DNA from 2 places in the Pseudonocardia sp. McavD-2-B genome. Region 2 is predicted to be linked to the other one. Evidence: predicted binding sites of a transcription regulator. Region 2 holds the regulator's gene; the other holds the start of a gene.
What was found. Region 2 encodes LexA, which represses DNA repair genes until DNA is damaged. Its sites were predicted from a motif close to CGAACACGTGTTCG; they were not measured.
Positions count from the first base shown of each region.

Region 1: dnaB (replicative DNA helicase) is a predicted target of LexA. The motif match lies at 6,440-6,453, and genes of this name have one in related genera.

Region 1 is NZ_JAMXSG010000180.1:701-11,251, reverse strand. It holds gene NH602_RS21040 (AI-2E family transporter) at 1-373, shown strand, start outside; gene NH602_RS21035 (SDR family oxidoreductase) at 418-2,037, shown strand; gene NH602_RS21030 (BlaI/MecI/CopY family transcriptional regulator) at 2,088-2,450, opposite strand; gene NH602_RS21025 (class I SAM-dependent methyltransferase) at 2,515-3,675, opposite strand; gene NH602_RS21020 (dTDP-4-dehydrorhamnose 3,5-epimerase family protein) at 3,871-4,389, shown strand; gene NH602_RS21015 (DUF3040 domain-containing protein) at 4,560-4,898, shown strand; gene dnaB (replicative DNA helicase) at 5,000-6,409, opposite strand; gene rplI (50S ribosomal protein L9) at 7,052-7,498, opposite strand; gene rpsR (30S ribosomal protein S18) at 7,513-7,749, opposite strand; gene NH602_RS20995 (single-stranded DNA-binding protein) at 7,804-8,358, opposite strand; gene rpsF (30S ribosomal protein S6) at 8,370-8,684, opposite strand; gene NH602_RS20985 (deoxyribonuclease IV) at 9,189-9,956, shown strand; gene NH602_RS20980 (hypothetical protein) at 10,078-10,326, shown strand; gene NH602_RS20975 (CoA pyrophosphatase) at 10,347-10,551, opposite strand, start outside.
Region 2 is NZ_JAMXSG010000309.1:545-6,297, reverse strand. It holds gene NH602_RS26790 (hypothetical protein) at 243-473, opposite strand; gene lexA (transcriptional repressor LexA) at 703-1,461, shown strand; gene NH602_RS26780 (hypothetical protein) at 1,490-2,554, opposite strand; gene hflX (GTPase HflX) at 2,590-4,080, opposite strand; gene dapF (diaminopimelate epimerase) at 4,135-5,004, opposite strand; gene miaA (tRNA (adenosine(37)-N6)-dimethylallyltransferase MiaA) at 5,001-5,753, opposite strand, start outside.

The DNA of each region.
Region 1 (10,551 bases), on a different contig from region 2:
CGGTGCGTTCGTGCCGATCATCGGGGCGGTGCTGACCGGCGCCGTCGCGGTGCTGGTCGCGCTGGCCACCGAGGGACCGGTGACCGCGCTGATCGTGCTCGGTGTCGTGCTGGCGGTGCAGCAGCTGGAGAGCCACGTGCTCCAGCCGGTGCTGATGGGCCGGGCCGTCCGGCTGCACCCGCTGGCGGTCGCGCTCGGCGTCGCGGTCGGGGTGGTCGTCGCCGGGATCGCCGGCGCGCTGCTCGCCGTCCCGCTGCTGGCCGTACTGACCGCCGCGGTGCGGTCCCTGGTCGCGTCGCGCGAGGTCGCGCCGCGGGCGGTGGACCCGCTGCGCCCGCGCGAGGCGAACCCGCCGCCCGCCCTGCCGGGCTGAGCGCACGCCCTGCCGCGCAGTGCCTGCGGTGGGACGATCGCGCCGTGCGTTATCTCGTGACGGGTGCGACCGGCTACATCGGTGGGCGGCTCGCGCCCCGGCTGCTGGGCCACGGTCCGGAGCCCGACCTCGTCCCGGACCCGTCCACGGGCCCGGTCCACGTGCGCTGCCTGGTCCGCAACCCGGACAAGCTCGCCGACGTGCCGTGGGCCGCCGACGCCGAGATCGTGCAGGGCGACCTGCTGGACCCGGACAGCGTCCGCGCGGCCTGCGAGGACGTCGACGTCGTCTACTTCCTCGTGCACTCGCTGTCGGACTCCGACTTCGCCGCCACCGACCGGCGGGCCGCGCTGATCCTCGGGGAGGCGGCGCGCGCGGCCGGCGTGAAGCGGATCGTCTACCTGGGTGGTCTGCACCCGGACACCGGGGCCGGGAAGCTCTCGGCCCACCTGGCGTCGCGGGTGGAGGTGGGGGAGACCCTGCTGCGCTCCGGGGTACCGACGGTCGTGCTGCAGGCCGCGGTGATCCTCGGCTCCGGCTCGGCCAGCTTCGAGATGCTGCGCTACCTGACCCAGCGGCTCCCGCTGATGGTCACCCCGCGCTGGGTGCACAACCGGATCCAGCCGATCGCGGTGCGCGACGTGCTGCGCTACCTGATCCGGGTCGCGGAGATCGACGCGCCGGCCGCCGAGCTGAACCGGACCTTCGACATCGGCGGCCCCGAGGTCCTCACCTACTACGAGATGATGCAGCGCTACGCCCGCGTCGCCGGCCTGTCCCGGCGCCGGGTGCTGCCGGTGCCGGTGCTGTCGCCGTCGTTGTCCGCGCACTGGATCAACGTCGTCACGCCCGTCCCGAAGTCGATCGCGAAGCCGCTGATCGAGTCCCTGGTCCACGAGGTCGTCTGCTCCGAGGACGACATCAAGGCCCGCATCCCCGACCCGCCGGGCGGGCTGATCGGCTACGACCGCGCCGTCGAGCTGGCCCTGTCCCGCATCACCGACGGCGAGGTCGAGACCCGCTGGTCGGGCGCGACGGTGGCGAACGTGCCGTCCGACCCGCTGCCCAGCGACCCGGAGTGGGCCGGTGGCGACGTCTACCTCGACGAGCGCGAGCAGGCCTGCGCCGCCACCCCGGAACGGCTGTGGACGGTCGTCGAGGGCATCGGCGGGGAGCGCGGCTGGTACTCGTTCCCGCTGGCCTGGTCGGTGCGCGGCTGGATGGACCGCGCGGTCGGCGGCGTCGGGCTCTCCCGCGGCCGTCGCGACCCGCACGACCTGCGCACCGGCGACGCGCTGGACTGGTGGCGGGTGGAGCGGATGGTCGAGCCCGGCGGGGCCCGCCCGGCCGGCAGCGACCGCGACCCCGAGGAGGGGCTGCTGCGGCTGCGCGCGGAGATGAAGGTGCCCGGCCGGGCCTGGCTGGAGATGTCGGTGCGCCCGCGTCCGGGCGGGTCGACCTACCACCAGCGGGCGGTGTTCATCCCGCACGGCCTCCCCGGCTACCTGTACTGGTGGTCGGTCGCGCCGTTCCACGGGATCGTCTTCGGCGGGATGGTCCGCAACATCACCCGCACCGCCGAGCGCGACGGCGACGTCCCCGCCCCGGCGAGCCGCCGTCCGGCATGGCTGCGGTCCCGGTCGCACCGCGACCGGGCGGCCTGACCGCCTCCGGGTCGGCGCTCCCCCGGACCACGGTGGCCCGCGCGGCGGCGTCAGCCGCGATCGGGGCCCGAGAGGGCGGCGAGCAGCACGGCGGACTCGCGCTCGGACACCGAGCGCGCGAAGTGCAGGAGCACGGCCTCGGTGTCGCCGGGGCCGTCGAGCAGGTCGCGCAGGGCGCGCGCGGTCTCCTCCTCGCGGCTCGCGGCCGGCGTGTAGAGGTAGGCGCGACCGTCCAGCTCCCGCTGCACCCAGCCCTTGCGGTGCAGATTGTCGAGCACCGTCATGACGGTCGTGTACGCCAGCGGACGGGCCGGGGCCAGGCGGGCGCGGACGTCGCGCACCCGGCACGGTCCCGCGTCGCCCCACAGCACGTCCATCACGGCGGCCTCGAGCTCGCCGAGTCGACCACGCATGTTGCCTCCCGGATCCGAGGGTAACCGCAACCCCCCATGCTCCCCCGGTCGGTGGGCCGTCGGATCAGCAGCCGGACAGTGCGGACACGGGCTCCACCGCACGCGGTCCCGGGCCGAGCACCACCCAGCGACCACCCGAGGCCTCCACCTGGGGCAGCGCGGCGCGGACCTCGTCGAGGAGTTCGGGCAGGAACAGCAGGACACGGTCCGGGTGCAGGCCGGCGAGCTCGTCGGGGGACACGACGGGCACGTCGCTGCCCGGCATGCGGTGGCCCTGCTTGGCCGGCGAGGCGTCCCCGACGGCGGCCAGCAGCGACGCGTCCAGCCTGGCGCGGCACACCAGCGGCACCGCGCGGGACGCCGCGCCGTAGGCGGCGACGGTGCGTCCGGCCGCCCGCTCGGCGACCAGCCAGTCGAGCAGCAGGTGGGTGTCGTCGGCGGCCGCCTGCAGCCGGGCGAACCCGGACGGCTCGGTGACGGCGAGGGCGCGTTCCTCGTCGACGAGGCGGCGGGTCCCGGCGTCGGGCTCGGCGCCGGCCCGGGCGGTGACCAGCACGGTCCCACCGGACAGCGGGTACCACCACGCCCGATGCACGCCCAGGCCGTGCCGGCGCAGTGCGGCGTCCAGGGCGGGCAGCGACCAGTAGCCGTAGTGGCCGTGGCGCAGGTCGAACCACTGGTCGTCACGCAGCACGGTGCCCAGCGACAGCAGCTGGAGCGCGAGCGTGCCGCCGGGGGCGAGCAGCGCGACCCGCCGGGCGAGCGCATCGGCCTGGTCGGGCTCGTGCAGCAGCCCGTAGAAGTCGACGACGAGGTCGGCCCGCCCGGCCGCGGACACCGCGTCCGCGTCGAGCGCGACCATGCCGCGCCCGGTCAGCCGCGGGAGCCACGAGCCGCCGTGCGGGCTGCCGAACTCCGCGACCCGGCCGCCCGGGCGGACCAGCCCGGCGCGGGCGAGCCGGCCGACCGAGCGGTCGCTCTGTTCGGTCATCGCCCGCGGTTCGACGCCGTGCAGCTCCTCGGCGACCGCGGCATCGGTCTGCAGCTGGGCGAGACCGCAGCCGGCGCACAGCCACATGCGCAGCGGGGCCGCCGGGTCGGGCAGCGGGGCGTCCCGCGCGGGCATGCGGTCCCACGGCGGCTGCTCGCCCAGGTCGAGCACGACCGTGCCCGCGGCACCGCCACAGGCACGGCACCGGGTACCCGGCGTCGGGTCGTCGGTCATGCGCCACCCCTCGTCGCATCAGTACTAGGCCCGATAGTAGATACGGGGGCTGAAAGCCCGCTGTGAACCCGATCAGAGCAACGTGGACTCGCGCAGCGTCACCGGGACCGGGTCCGCTCGTTGTCGTCTCCGGTACCCCAACCGCAGCCCACCGCGCTCCCGTCGCACGCGGTGACCGGACCCGAGGGAGGTCGAGTGGACGTCGTACGAACCGTGGTGCCCGGCGCGCTGCTGCTCGATCCGACCGTCGCCGACACATCCGGCCCGGACCTCACCGCCTTCACCGTGCGACGACGGCGCCGCCCGGCCCGCGACGCCGTGCTCGGCCTGTTCGGCCATCCCGGCGACGCGGTGCTGCTCGGCGTCCCCCGCGGCAGCGGCTACGCCGTCGTCATCGACGCCCGGCCGGACGCCGACACCTTCGGCCGGCTCGCCGTCGCGCTGCTCGAGGGCCCGCAGCGACTGCTCGTCCCGCCGGGCTGCCTCTACGGCGTCCAGTCCGTCGCGAGCGGGACCGTCGTCGAGCTGCGCAGCGCCACCCGGCTCCCGCGCCGGGAACGCTTCGACGTCGACCCGGACGACCCGGACCTGGCGGTCCGCTGGCTCCGCCCCCGGCCGGCCCGGACACCGGGCACGGCACGCTCCTGGGCCGCGCTGACCGCCCGCCTCGGGGCTCCCGCGGGCCCCCGCCGGGACCGCGTCTCCCTCTGGTGACCCCGGGCGCCGTCCCCGGTGTGAGGACGGGCGCATGTGAGCCGGTCGGCCCGGTCGGCGAGATCACGAATCGGTCACGTAACGTCGTCATCAGGCCGGATCGACGACGCCCCGCGCCGGACGGCGGCACGACCGTGTCCGCCGGGACGTGGACACGAGGGGTTGCCGAGGTGCTGAGCGAGCGCGAGAACCGTCGACTGCACGAGATCGAGGTGCAGCTGCGACTGACCGACCCGCGACTGGTCCGCCGGTTCTCCGCGCTGAACACGGCACTGCGCGCCCCGGCCCGCCACGGCGGACGACTGCTCGCCGGATTCGCCCGTGACCGGCGCACCGTGCACGGCTCCGGCCCGTTCCCGACGATGCTGCTGGGGACCGCGCTGGTCGTGCTGCTGCTCGGTGCCGTGCTGGTGAGCGTGCCGGTCGTCGTCGCGGGGATCCTCGTGGCCGGCCTCGCCCTGGCCGTCGCGGCCACCACCGGACCGCAGGCGCACCCCGGAACCGCCTGACCCGGAACCCCGCACCACGCGGTGCCGCCCCGGACGGTGGCCATCCAGCGACCGGTGTCGCCCCGGACGGACGGCGTGGCCGTGGCGCGCGACCGGCGGCCTCAGCCGTGGGCGAGGTCGGAGAACCGGCTGTAGTGCAGCTGGTGGGCGACGGTGATCGTCGTGGTCGGGCCGTTACGGTGCTTGGCCAGGATCAGGTCGGCCTCACCGGCGCGCGGGTCGTCCTGCTCGAACGCGTCGGGGCGGTGCAGCAGCACCACCATGTCCGCGTCCTGCTCGATCGAGCCGGACTCACGCAGGTCGGACAGCATCGGCCGCTTGTCGGTGCGCTGCTCGGGACCACGGTTCAGCTGGCTCATCGCCACCACCGGGACCTCGAGCTCCTTGGCCAGCAGCTTGATCTGCCGGGAGAACTCCGAGACCTCCTGCTGACGGGACTCGACCTTGCGGCCCGAGGTCATCAGCTGCAGGTAGTCCAGGATGATCAGCTTCAGGTCGTAGCGCTGCTTCATCCGGCGCGCCTTGGCCCGGATCTCCATCAACGTCAGGTTCGGCGAGTCGTCGATGTAGAGGGGCGCCTCGGAGATCTCCGACATCCGCCGCGCCATCCGCGTCCAGTCCTCGTCCGACATCCGGCCGGCGCGCATGTCGGCCAGCCGGATCCGGGCCTCCGCGGACAGCAGACGCATGACGATCTCGGACTTGCTCATCTCCAGCGAGAAGAACGCGCTGGTCATGCCGTTCTTGATGGAGCAGGAGCGGGCGAAGTCCAGCCCCAGGGTCGACTTGCCCAGACCCGGCCGGGCCGCGACGACGACCATCTGGCCCGGGTGCAGACCGTTGGTGACCTGGTCGAGGTCGGCGAAGCCGGTCGGCACACCCGTGGACTGGCCGCCCCGGGAGGCGATCGCGTCGATCTCGTCCATCGTGGGCTGGAGGAGCTCCTCCAGCACCGTGTAGTCCTCGGTGGTGGTGCGCTCGGTGACCTCGTAGACCGCGGCCTGGGCCCGGTCCACCGCGTCGTCGACGTCGCCGCCGTCGGCACCGTGGTAGCCCAGCTGCACGATCCGGGTGCCGGCCTCGACCAGCCGTCGCAGGACCGCCTTCTCGCCCACGATCTCGGCGTAGTACGCCGCGTTCGCCGCCGTCGGCACGGTCGCGATCAGGGTGTGCAGGTAGGGCGCGCCGCCGAGGCGGACGAGCTCACCGCGCCGCTGCAGCTCCGCCGAGACGGTGACCGCGTCGGCGGGTTCGCCGCGGCTGTAGAGGTCCAGGATCGTCTCGTAGACGGTCTGGTGGGCGGGCCGGTAGAAGTCCTCCGGCTGCAGCACCTCCACGACGTCGGCGATCGCGTCCTTGCTCAGCAGCATCCCGCCGAGCACGGACTGCTCGGCCGTGAGGTCCTGCGGGGGCTGACGGTCGAACGTCGCACCCTCGCCCGGTCCGGAGGCCTTCTCGCCGTCACGGACCGCACGGGGCTTGTTGCCGGGACGATCGTCCGTCAGAGCCATACGCAGCGTCACCCCCGGTGGACACAGTACCGAACGCACGTTCGACGCGCGAGTGGTGCGTCCTGCCCACCCGCGACCGTCGTCGGTGATCTACCGGCCGGCCCGGTGCCCGACGGGCCGCGACGGACGCGGCCCGCGGGACACGGCGCTCGCGTCCCGGTACGACGACAGTAGGTCGGCCGGACGGCGCCTGGCGAACCGCCCTGGTGATCGATCTGGGGATGAACTGTGCACGGATGCCGCCCGTCCCGGGACCGTGCTGGGGACAACTTGGGGACAGCGCACAGGATCGGGCAGTCTTTCCTGGTCACAGGCATGTTCACAGCTGTGGACAACTTTGCTCTGGCGTGTCGTCGCACGCCCCCGTGCGGGCGTGTCGGAGCGCCCGGCGGGCCGTTCGCCGCCCGGCGCGTCCACAAGCCCGCCCGACGAGTGGAGCGTCACCGGACGGCGTGTCGGCTGCGTGACAAGACATCCCGTCCGGGGTCGTCCGATCGGTGTCGATCGTCCATCCGGGACTGCGGACCGTGTGTGCGGCGCCCGTTCGGGACGGTCCCGGACAGACGACAGGGCGGTGCCCGGAGCACGTGGCTCCGGACACCGCCCTGTTCACTGTCGGTGGTCGTGCGACCACCGGGCCGCTCAGCTCGCGACGACCGCGATCGGCAGCTCGGTGGTGACCTCCGGGTGCAGGCGGACCTGCACCTGGTGCTTGCCCAGGGTCTTGAGGTGACCCGGGACGTCGATGCTGCGCTTGTCCAGCAGCGGGCCGCCTGCCGCCTTGACGGCGTCGACGACCTGGGCCGGCGTGATCGATCCGAACAAGCGGCCGGTGTCGCCGGCCTTGGCCGACACGGTCACGTTGATGTTGCGCAGCTGCGAGTCGACCTGCTGGGCGTGGCCCAGGTCGCGGATCTCGCGGGTCTTCTGGGCCCGGCGGATCTGCTCGACCTGCTTCTCGGCGCCACGGGTGGCGACGACCGCGAGCTTGCGCGGCAGCAGGTAGTTGCGACCGTAGCCGTCCTTGACCTCGACGATGTCACCCGGGGCACCCAGGTTCGGGACGTCGGCGTTGAGGATGAGCTTCATGTGTCTCCCCTTCCTCAGCGAGCGGTCGAGGTGTACGGCAGCAGGGCGACCTCACGGGAGTTCTTCACCGCGACGGCGACGTCCCGCTGGTGCTGCCGGCAGTTGCCGGAGACCCGACGGGCACGGATCTTGCCGCGGTCGGAGATGAACTTCCGCAGCAGACCGGTGTCCTTGTAGTCGATCAGCTGGGCCTTGTCCTTGCAGAAAGCGCAGACCTTCTTCTTCGGCTTGCGCACGATGGCCTTGGCCATGGTGGTGCTCCTGGAGATCGTCCTCCGCCCGTCACGGGCGGAGAGGTACGTGGATCAGAAGGGGGGCTCGTCGTCGGACGCGGCGCCACTGCCCGCGGGCGGGGCCGAACCCCAGGGGTCGTCATAGCCGCCGCCGGAGTTGCCTCCACCGCCGGAACCGCCGCCCTGTCGGGCGCCACCGCCGCCGCCACCGTCGTAGCCACCGCCACCGCCGCCGCCACCGAAGCCACCGGAACCTCCGCCCCGGCTGACCTTGTTGACCTTGGCGGTCGCGTAGCGCAGGGACGGGCCGACCTCGTCGACCTCCATCTCCACGACGGTGCGCTTCTCGCCTTCCTTGGTCTCGAACGACCGCTGGCGCAGGCGACCCTGGACCACGACGCGCGCGCCGCGGGTCAGGGACTCGGCGACGTTCTCCGCCGCCTGGCGCCAGATGTTGCAGCGCAGGAAGAGTGCCTCGCCGTCCTTCCACTCGCCGGACTGGCGGTCGAAGGTACGCGGGGTGGACGCTACGGTGAAGTTGGCGACCGCGGCGCCGGACGGGGTGAACCGCAGCTCGGGATCCGCCGTCAGGTTGCCCACGACGGTGATGACGGTCTCGCCGGCCATGACGGCTCCAATCAGCCGGCGGCGGGCGCCGGCGTGCGGGTGACGTCCTTGCGCAGGACCTTGGTGCGCAGCACGGACTCGTTCAGACCCAGCTGGCGGTCCAGCTCGGTGACGGTGGCCGGCTCGGCGGTGATGTCGAGGACCGCGTAGATGGCCTCGCCCTGCTTCTTGATCTCGTAGGCCAGGCGGCGCTTGCCCCAGACCTCGATCTTCTCGATCGATCCGCCGTCGTTCTTCACGACGGTGAGGAACTGCTCCAGGGACGGCTGCACAGTGCGCTCGTCCAGGCCGCCGTCGAGGATGACCATGACCTCGTAATGACGCATGAGAACCACTCACCTCCTATGGACTCGAAACGGTCACGGCCCGGACGGCCGTGACAGGAGGTTCTCAGTGCACCCCGACAGTTTCCGGCGGATGCGCGGGAGCCGTGGGGATGCCGGTACAGGCTAGCAACGGCCGTTCCGGCCCCGACCTGCGGGTACGCGGCTCCCCGGATCGCCGGGACGGGTTCGGGCCGTGCCCGCGGAGACGCTGGTCGTCGTACGGGTGCCGGTCCGCGGGCGCCGACGACCACGGGGAGAGCTCGTGTCCGGCACCACCCACGTCCGCAGCCACGCCCGGATCCTGTCCGGGCTCAGGAACACATCGGCGGCGGGCTGCTCGTCGGCGGCGCGGCGCCGTGCAGACCTGCACCCTCACCGTCGGCGGCGAGCAGCTGCCGGCCCGGGTGACCGTGACCTCGGTGGAGGGCGGCCCGGTGAAATTCTCGATCACCGACGCCTGCCCGGCGGCCCACGGCTGTCGGGGGTCCTCGCTACCGTGCCCGTATGCAGATCGGAGCACACGTCCGCGACGCCGAGGACCCCCTGGCCGCGGCCGCCGAGGTCGGCGCCGAGGTGATCCAGCTGTTCCTGTCCGACCCGCAGGGCTGGAAGAAGCCGCCGCCGCACCCACGGGCGGCGGAGCTGGCCGCGTCGGACGTCGCGGTGGTGGTGCACGCGCCTTACACCGCGAACGTCGCGTCCACGAACAACCGGATCCGCATCCCGAGCCGCAAGATCGTGCAGCAGCACCTGGCCGGGGCGGCCGAGGTCGGCGCGTTCGGCCTGGTCGTGCACGGCGGCCACGTCACGAAGGACGACGACCCGGCCGCCGGGATCGACAACTGGCGCAAGTTCGTCGAGCGCCAGGCCGGGGAGCACGGCTTCGACGTGCCCGTCCTGATCGAGAACACCGCGGGCGGGGACAACGCCATGGCCCGCCGGTTCGACGCGCTGGGCCGGCTGTGGGACGCGGTGGGCGAGTTCGGCGTCGGGTTCTGCCTGGACACCTGTCACGCCTTCGCCGGTGGCGAGGAGCTGGCCGGGATCGTCGAGCGGGTCCGGGGGATCACCGGGCGGATCGACCTGATCCACCTGAACAACTCGCGCGACGCGTTCGACTCCGCCCGCGACCGGCACGCCAACATCGACGACGGGACGATCCCGCCGGACGAGCTGGCCGCCGTCGTCGCGGCGGCGGGGGCACCGGTCGTGGTGGAGACCCCGGCCGAGGGACAGGCCCGCGACATCGCGTTCCTGCGGGAGCACACCTGAGGAGGCCTCAGGCGGTACCGGCGAGCCAGCCGGACGGCGTGAGCCCCGCCCTGATCTGCAGCCGCGGGGCGTACTGGTCGACGTAGACCCGGGCGGTGAGCTCGCGCCTGCTGCGGACGCGGTGGCCAGCGGGACGATCTCCGGCGGGCGGGCCTCCTCGATCGTCACGACGACCTTTCCCGAGGCCCCGTCCGGCCCGGCCAGCGGCGACGCGTGCGCCACCACCCGGTGCGCGGAGCGCGTCCGCAGCCGGGTCCGCGGCAGCTGCACCAGGTGCCCGTACCGGGACGACGACACCCGGCGCCGGCCGGCCACGCTGAAGCGCCGCGTCGACCCGGAGGGCGTGTTCGGCGGGCCCGTCCGCGCCTGAGACCCCGGTTCCGGGAGTCCTCAGCGCCAGGCGAAGACCGGCTGCTCCAGGTGCGCGACCCGGGTCGCGCGCCCGTGCAGGACGACCTCGCGGAACTGGTGGAGCACCGCCCCGGTGGGGGCGTGGACGTAGCGGTCGAACAGCGGCACCTGGATCACCGGGGCGTCGGACTCGGGGATCGTGAGGAACCGGGGCTCGTGGTCGATCTCGGCCAGCGGCGGGCGG
Region 2 (5,753 bases):
TGGGGGTGCCGGGCGCCGGGGCGCCGGTCAGGCAGCCGACCGCGCCGTGATCGCGGATCCGCTCGTCGAGCTCTCGCATGGTTCCTCCTGCCGTCGGACCGCCCGTCCCCCGGGCGGTCTCGTCTCCCCCGCTGCCGACCGGCCCTTCCCCGAGCCCGGTCGAACGGGTGTACGAGCGGTGTAGCACCCGGCACCGACAACAACCGCGTTCCCGCAGGTCGTCGCCCGTGCCGGGGACGTTCTCAGCGTGGTGCGCCGACCGCGGGCGGCCCGGCCGGGCCGTGGGTGGCGACCGCGACGTCGGCGAGCACCCCGAGCGCGACGACCGCGGCCGCCGAGGCGAGCAGGACACCCGACGCGGCCACCGCACGGCGCACGACGCCCGGCACCCGGCCGGGCCGCACCCCGTCGGTCGTGGCGCACCCCGGGACCCGCCCGATGACCGTCACGTCCCCGATGACCGCCGCACCCACGATCGCCACCCCCGCTGCCGTTCCCGCTGCCGGTCGCCCCCGCGCGGCCGGACGGCGACGCGGACCGCGTTCGATCGAACCAGTGTTCGATCGAACGCGTGTGCGATGTTGTACCACCGCGGCCCGACGGAATCCACGACACGCCCCGGGCGACTTCGAACGCATGTTTGGCGAACGGGCCCGTGGCGGCTAGGGTCGTCGCCGTAAGTACCCCGAGGAGGCGAATGCGATGGCAGCGGACGACACCGGACACGGTGGTCCCGGCGTGACCGGCACCGCCGCGGACCGGGGATCCGCGAAGGTCCGGGAGTTCCCCGACCCCGCGGCCGACACCCGCGGCCTGACCCCGCGGCAGAAGAAGGTCCTGGCCGTCATCCGGGACTGGGTGGACCGGTACGGCTACCCGCCCAGCGTCCGCGAGATCGGTGACGCGGTGGGCCTCACGTCCACCTCGTCGGTGCACCACCAGCTCCGCACCCTGGAGCGCAAGGGCTTCCTCCGGCGCGACCCGAACCGCACCCGCGCGGTCGACGTCCGCAGCCCGGAGCAGATCGCCGGTACCGACGGGACGGACTCCGACACCGACACCGCCGACCTGCGTTCCGCGCGGCCGGCGCCGGCGTTCGTGCCGCTCATCGGCGACATCGCCGCCGGTGGCCCGATCCTGGCCGAGCAGGCCGTGCAGGACGTGTTCCCGCTGCCGCGCGAGATCGTCGGCGAGGGCACGCTGTTCCTGCTCAACGTCAAGGGTGACTCGATGGTCGACGCCGCGATCACCGACGGCGACTGGGTCGTCGTGCGCCAGCAGCCGGTGGCCGAGCAGGGCGAGGTCGTGGCCGCGATGATCGACGGCGAGGCGACCGTGAAGACGTTCCGCCGCAAGGACGGGCACATCTGGCTGATGCCCGCGAACGACGCCTACGACCCGATCCCGGGTGACGACGCGTCGATCCTGGGCCGCGTCGTGGCGGTCCTGCGCCGCCTCTGACCTCCTCGGACGGCGCCCGCTCCCGCGATCAGCGGGACCGGCGGCGCCGTCCGTGCAGGGACATCGCGACGGCGCCGGCGGCCAGCAGAGCCCCGAGCGCCGCGGCCCCGCCCGCGGCAGGCAGCCACGACGGGTACGTGCGGTACTCGGGCACCGCGGCGGGCTGAGGCACGACCGGTGCCTGCGGAACGGTCGCCGCGGACACCGCGCCCGGGACGACCGTGACCGCCGCAGCGGTCAGGCCCCGCGCCTCGCTCCCGGAGTGCAGCGCGCCCCGGCCGTCCGGGGCGATCGCCTCACCCTGCGCCTCCCCCGGCAACGGCACCGGCAGCGGTGCCCCGCCCAGGGCCGCGACCAGCGCGTCGACGGTCGCCGGTCCGCCGGCGGGCAGCGGGAACACCCAGGCGTCGGTGTAGGTCCGCAGCACGACGGCGCGCCCGCCATCGGCCCCGGCCGGCGAGAGCCCGCCGCCGGTGACCGTGCGCGACCCGGCGGCCCCGAGCGGCCCGCCGCCGGTGCCGGACCAGGGCAGCACCACCTGTGCCACCCGGCGCAGCTCCACGGGGTCCCCGCCATCGCGCAGCGGCGCGGCGGGCCGGTACACCCCGGCGGCCCCGGTGGTCTTGTCGACCAGCAGGGGCACGCCGTCGTCGCCGACCAGCAGTGCCTCGACGTCGCGCGGACCGTCGGGGTGGACGAGGTCGTGCACCCGTGGCGGCCCGGCCGGGGGCAGCACGACGAGCCGGACCGACCCGCGCCGCGCCCCGTTGTCGCCGGTGTCGGCGAGCCACAGCTCCCCGCCCGGTCCGAGGCCGAGGTCCTCGACGTCGGTGACCGGGACGTCGGCCTGCCGGGTGCCGGTGACCGCACAGCCGGCCGGGTCCAGGGTGAACGTCCGCGCGGTCCCGCCGCCGTCGACGACGGCGTGGTAGCGCTGCGGGGCCGCGCCGGGCGGGCCCTCGGCGACCAGTCCGGACAGCTCCGCCAGCCGCGGGTCGTCGATCGAGCAGGCCGGGATCGCCCCGGGCGGCGGCGCGGCCGCACCCGTGAGCGCGCCGGTCAGGCAGAGGACCGCGGTCAGGCGGCGGGCCACGGTCCCGGGACCCGGCCGCCCGGCCGGTGGGACGCTCAGTGGCCCGCCGCCGTCGCCGGCAGGTCGGTGCCGGTCCCGGTCGGCAGGGCCGAGCCCGCCACCGCGAACGGCAGCACCGCGGTGCCCAGCTCGGGCTTCACCCGCGCCCGGATCCGGGTGCCGTCGGCGGTGTGTTCCTCGGCGAGGACCTCGCCGTCGTCGTGCAGCCGCGCGACCAGCGCACCCTCGGTGTAGGGCAGCAGGAGGTCGACCTCGTACTCCGGGCGCGGCAGTCGCTCGGCGATGCGCTCCCGGAGCCGGCTGATCCCGTCTCCGCTGTGCGCGGAGACGAACACCGCGTCCGGCTGGGCGTGCCGCAGCCGGGCCAGCGCGAGGTCACCGGCCGCGTCGGTCTTGTTGATCACGAGCAGCTCGGGCGGCATCGTGTCGCCCGCAGCCTCACCGACCTCGACGAGCACCTGGCGGACCGCGGCGATCTGGTCGTCGGGCAGCGGGTCGGACCCGTCGACGACGTGCACCAGCAGGTCGGCCCGGGCTGCCTCCTCCAGCGTGGAGCGGAACGCCTCGACGAGCTGGTGCGGCAGGTGCCGCACGAACCCGACGGTGTCGGTGAGGGTGTACTCGTGCCCGTCGGGCGTCTGCGCCTTGCGGGTGGTCGGGTCCAGCGTCGCGAACAGCGCGTCCTGCACCAGCACGCCGGCGTCGGTGAGCTGGTTGAGCAGGCTCGACTTGCCCGCGTTGGTGTAGCCGACGATCGCGACCGACGGGATCTCGTTGCGGCGACGGCTGCCGCGCTGGGTCTCGCGGACCTGGCGCATCGCACCGATCTCGCGGCGCAGCTTCGACATGCGCGCGCGGATCCGGCGCCGGTCCAGCTCGATCTTCGTCTCACCGGGGCCACGGCCACCGATACCGACACCGCCCGCGGCGCGGCCACCGACCTGCCGGGACAGCGCCTCACCCCAGCCGCGCAGCCGCGGCAGCAGGTAGGACAGCTGCGCGAGCTCGACCTGGGCCTTGCCGTCCCGGGAACGGGCGTGCTGGGCGAAGATGTCGAGGATCAGCGCGGTCCGGTCGATGACCTTGACCTTGAGCCGCTCCTCCAGCTGGCGGAGCTGGCCGGGTGACAGCTCGCCGTCGCAGATGACGGTGTCGGCGCCGGTGGCGCGGACGGTTCCGAGCAGTTCCTCGACCTTGCCGGAGCCGATGAACGTGGCCGGGTCCGGGCTGGAGCGGCGCTGGACCAGGCCGTCCATCACCTCGGAACCGGCGGTCTCGGCGAGGCGGGCCAGCTCGGTCATCGAGTTCTCGGCCTGCTCGGCCGTGCCCTCGGTCCAGACGCCGACGAGCACGACCCGCTCCAGCTGGAGCTTGCGGTACTCGACCTCGGTGATGTCGGTGAGCTCGGTGGACAGCCCGTGGATCCGGCGCAACGACGTGCGCTCCTCCAGGTCGAGCTCGCCACCCGTCGGAACCGGGTTCGACGCGGAGGGGGTCACGGAGGGGTGCGTGTGGGCATCAGTCATCTCGACCCCATCCTCCCACGTCGCGGGGCCCGTGTCCGCCCGGATTCGCGACGCTCAGGCGGGCGCGTCCCACCACGCCCGGTCCAGCTCCCCGGACGCGAGCAGCACGGCCGGGCCGTGCAGCGTCGTGGGCCCGGTCCGGTCGTCGGTACCCGCCTCCACCGTCACCCGCAGCAGCCCGCCCGGGACGGTGACCTGCACGTCGCCGGCGGAGTGCCCGGCGTGCCGCAGCGCGGCGACGGCGGCGGCGACGGTCCCGGTGCCGCAGGAACGGGTCTCCCCCACGCCGCGCTCGTACACCCGCATCCGGATCCGGCCGCCGTCGGCGGGACCGTCCAGCGGGGTCAGGAACTCGACGTTCACCCCGTTCGGGAACAGCGCCGGGTCGAACGAGGGCGCGCAGGTCAGGTCGAGGGTGTCCGGGTCGGCCGCGGTGACGCAGGCCAGGTGCGGGTTGCCGACGTCGAGGGCGATGCCGTCGACACGCGCGTCGCCGCTGGTGGCGACCGACGCCGGGCCGACGCCGACCGTGCCGAGCCCGACCGAGACCCCGTCCGGCCCGACCGCGGTGTCGAGCACCCCGTTGCGGGTGCCGACCGGCCCGCCGGTGGCCCAGCCGCGCTCGTGCAGGTAGCGGGCGAACACGCGCAGGCCGTTGCCGCACATCTCGGCGAGCGAGCCGTCGGCGTTGCGGTAGTCCATGAACCACTCGACGCCGTCGGCGGGCTCACCGACGCCGGGCTCCCCGGCGAGCTTCGCCCAGCGCACGACCCGCAGCACCCCGTCCGCGCCGAGGCCGCGGCGGCGGTCGCACAGGGCGGCGACGCGCGCCGGGGTGAGGTCGAGCGCGGCGTCCGGGTCGGGCAGCACCACGAAGTCGTTCTGCGTGCCGTGCCCCTTGCTGAACGCGATGCCGCCGGTCATGCCACCAGCCTACGAGCGAGCACCGCGCGCGCCGAGGCCACCAGGTCCGGGTCGGCACCGTCGAGCCAGTGGATGCGGCGGTCGCGGCGGAACCAGGAGCGCTGGCGGCGCACGAACCGCCGGGTCGCCCGGACCGTCTCGTCCCGGACACCGGCGAGGTCGGGGTGGGCGGGGTCGCGGTCGAGGGCCTCGATCACCTGCCGGTAGCCCAGCGCGCGGGACGCCGTGCGGCCCTGCGCCAGCCCCTGGCGGAGCAGGGCGCGGGTCTCGTCGACCAGACCGTCGTCGAGCATCCGGTCCACCCGCAGCGCGACGCGCTCGTCGAGCTCAGCGACGTCGCGGTCCACGCCGAGCAGCACGGCGTCGTAGCGGGGGGTGCCCGCCCCGGGCAGCGTCGCCCGGAACGGCCGGCCGGTCAGCGCGATCACCTCGAGCGCGCGGACGATCCGCCGCCCGTTCGAGGGCAGCACCTGCTCCGCGGCGACCGGGTCGACCGCGGCGAGGCGGGCGTGCAGCGCGCCGGACCCGTCGCGGTCCAGCTCGGCCTCCAGCGCGGCGCGCAGCTCCGGGTCGGTGCCGGGGAACTCCAGCTCGTCCAGCACGGCCTGCACGTAGAGACCCGAGCCGCCGACGAGCACCGGGGTGCGTCCGGCGGCGCGCAGCTCCTCGACGACCGCCCGGGCCTCGCGCTGGTAGGCCGCGACCGAGGCGGTCTCGGTGACGTCGAGGACGTCGAGCTGGTGGTGGAC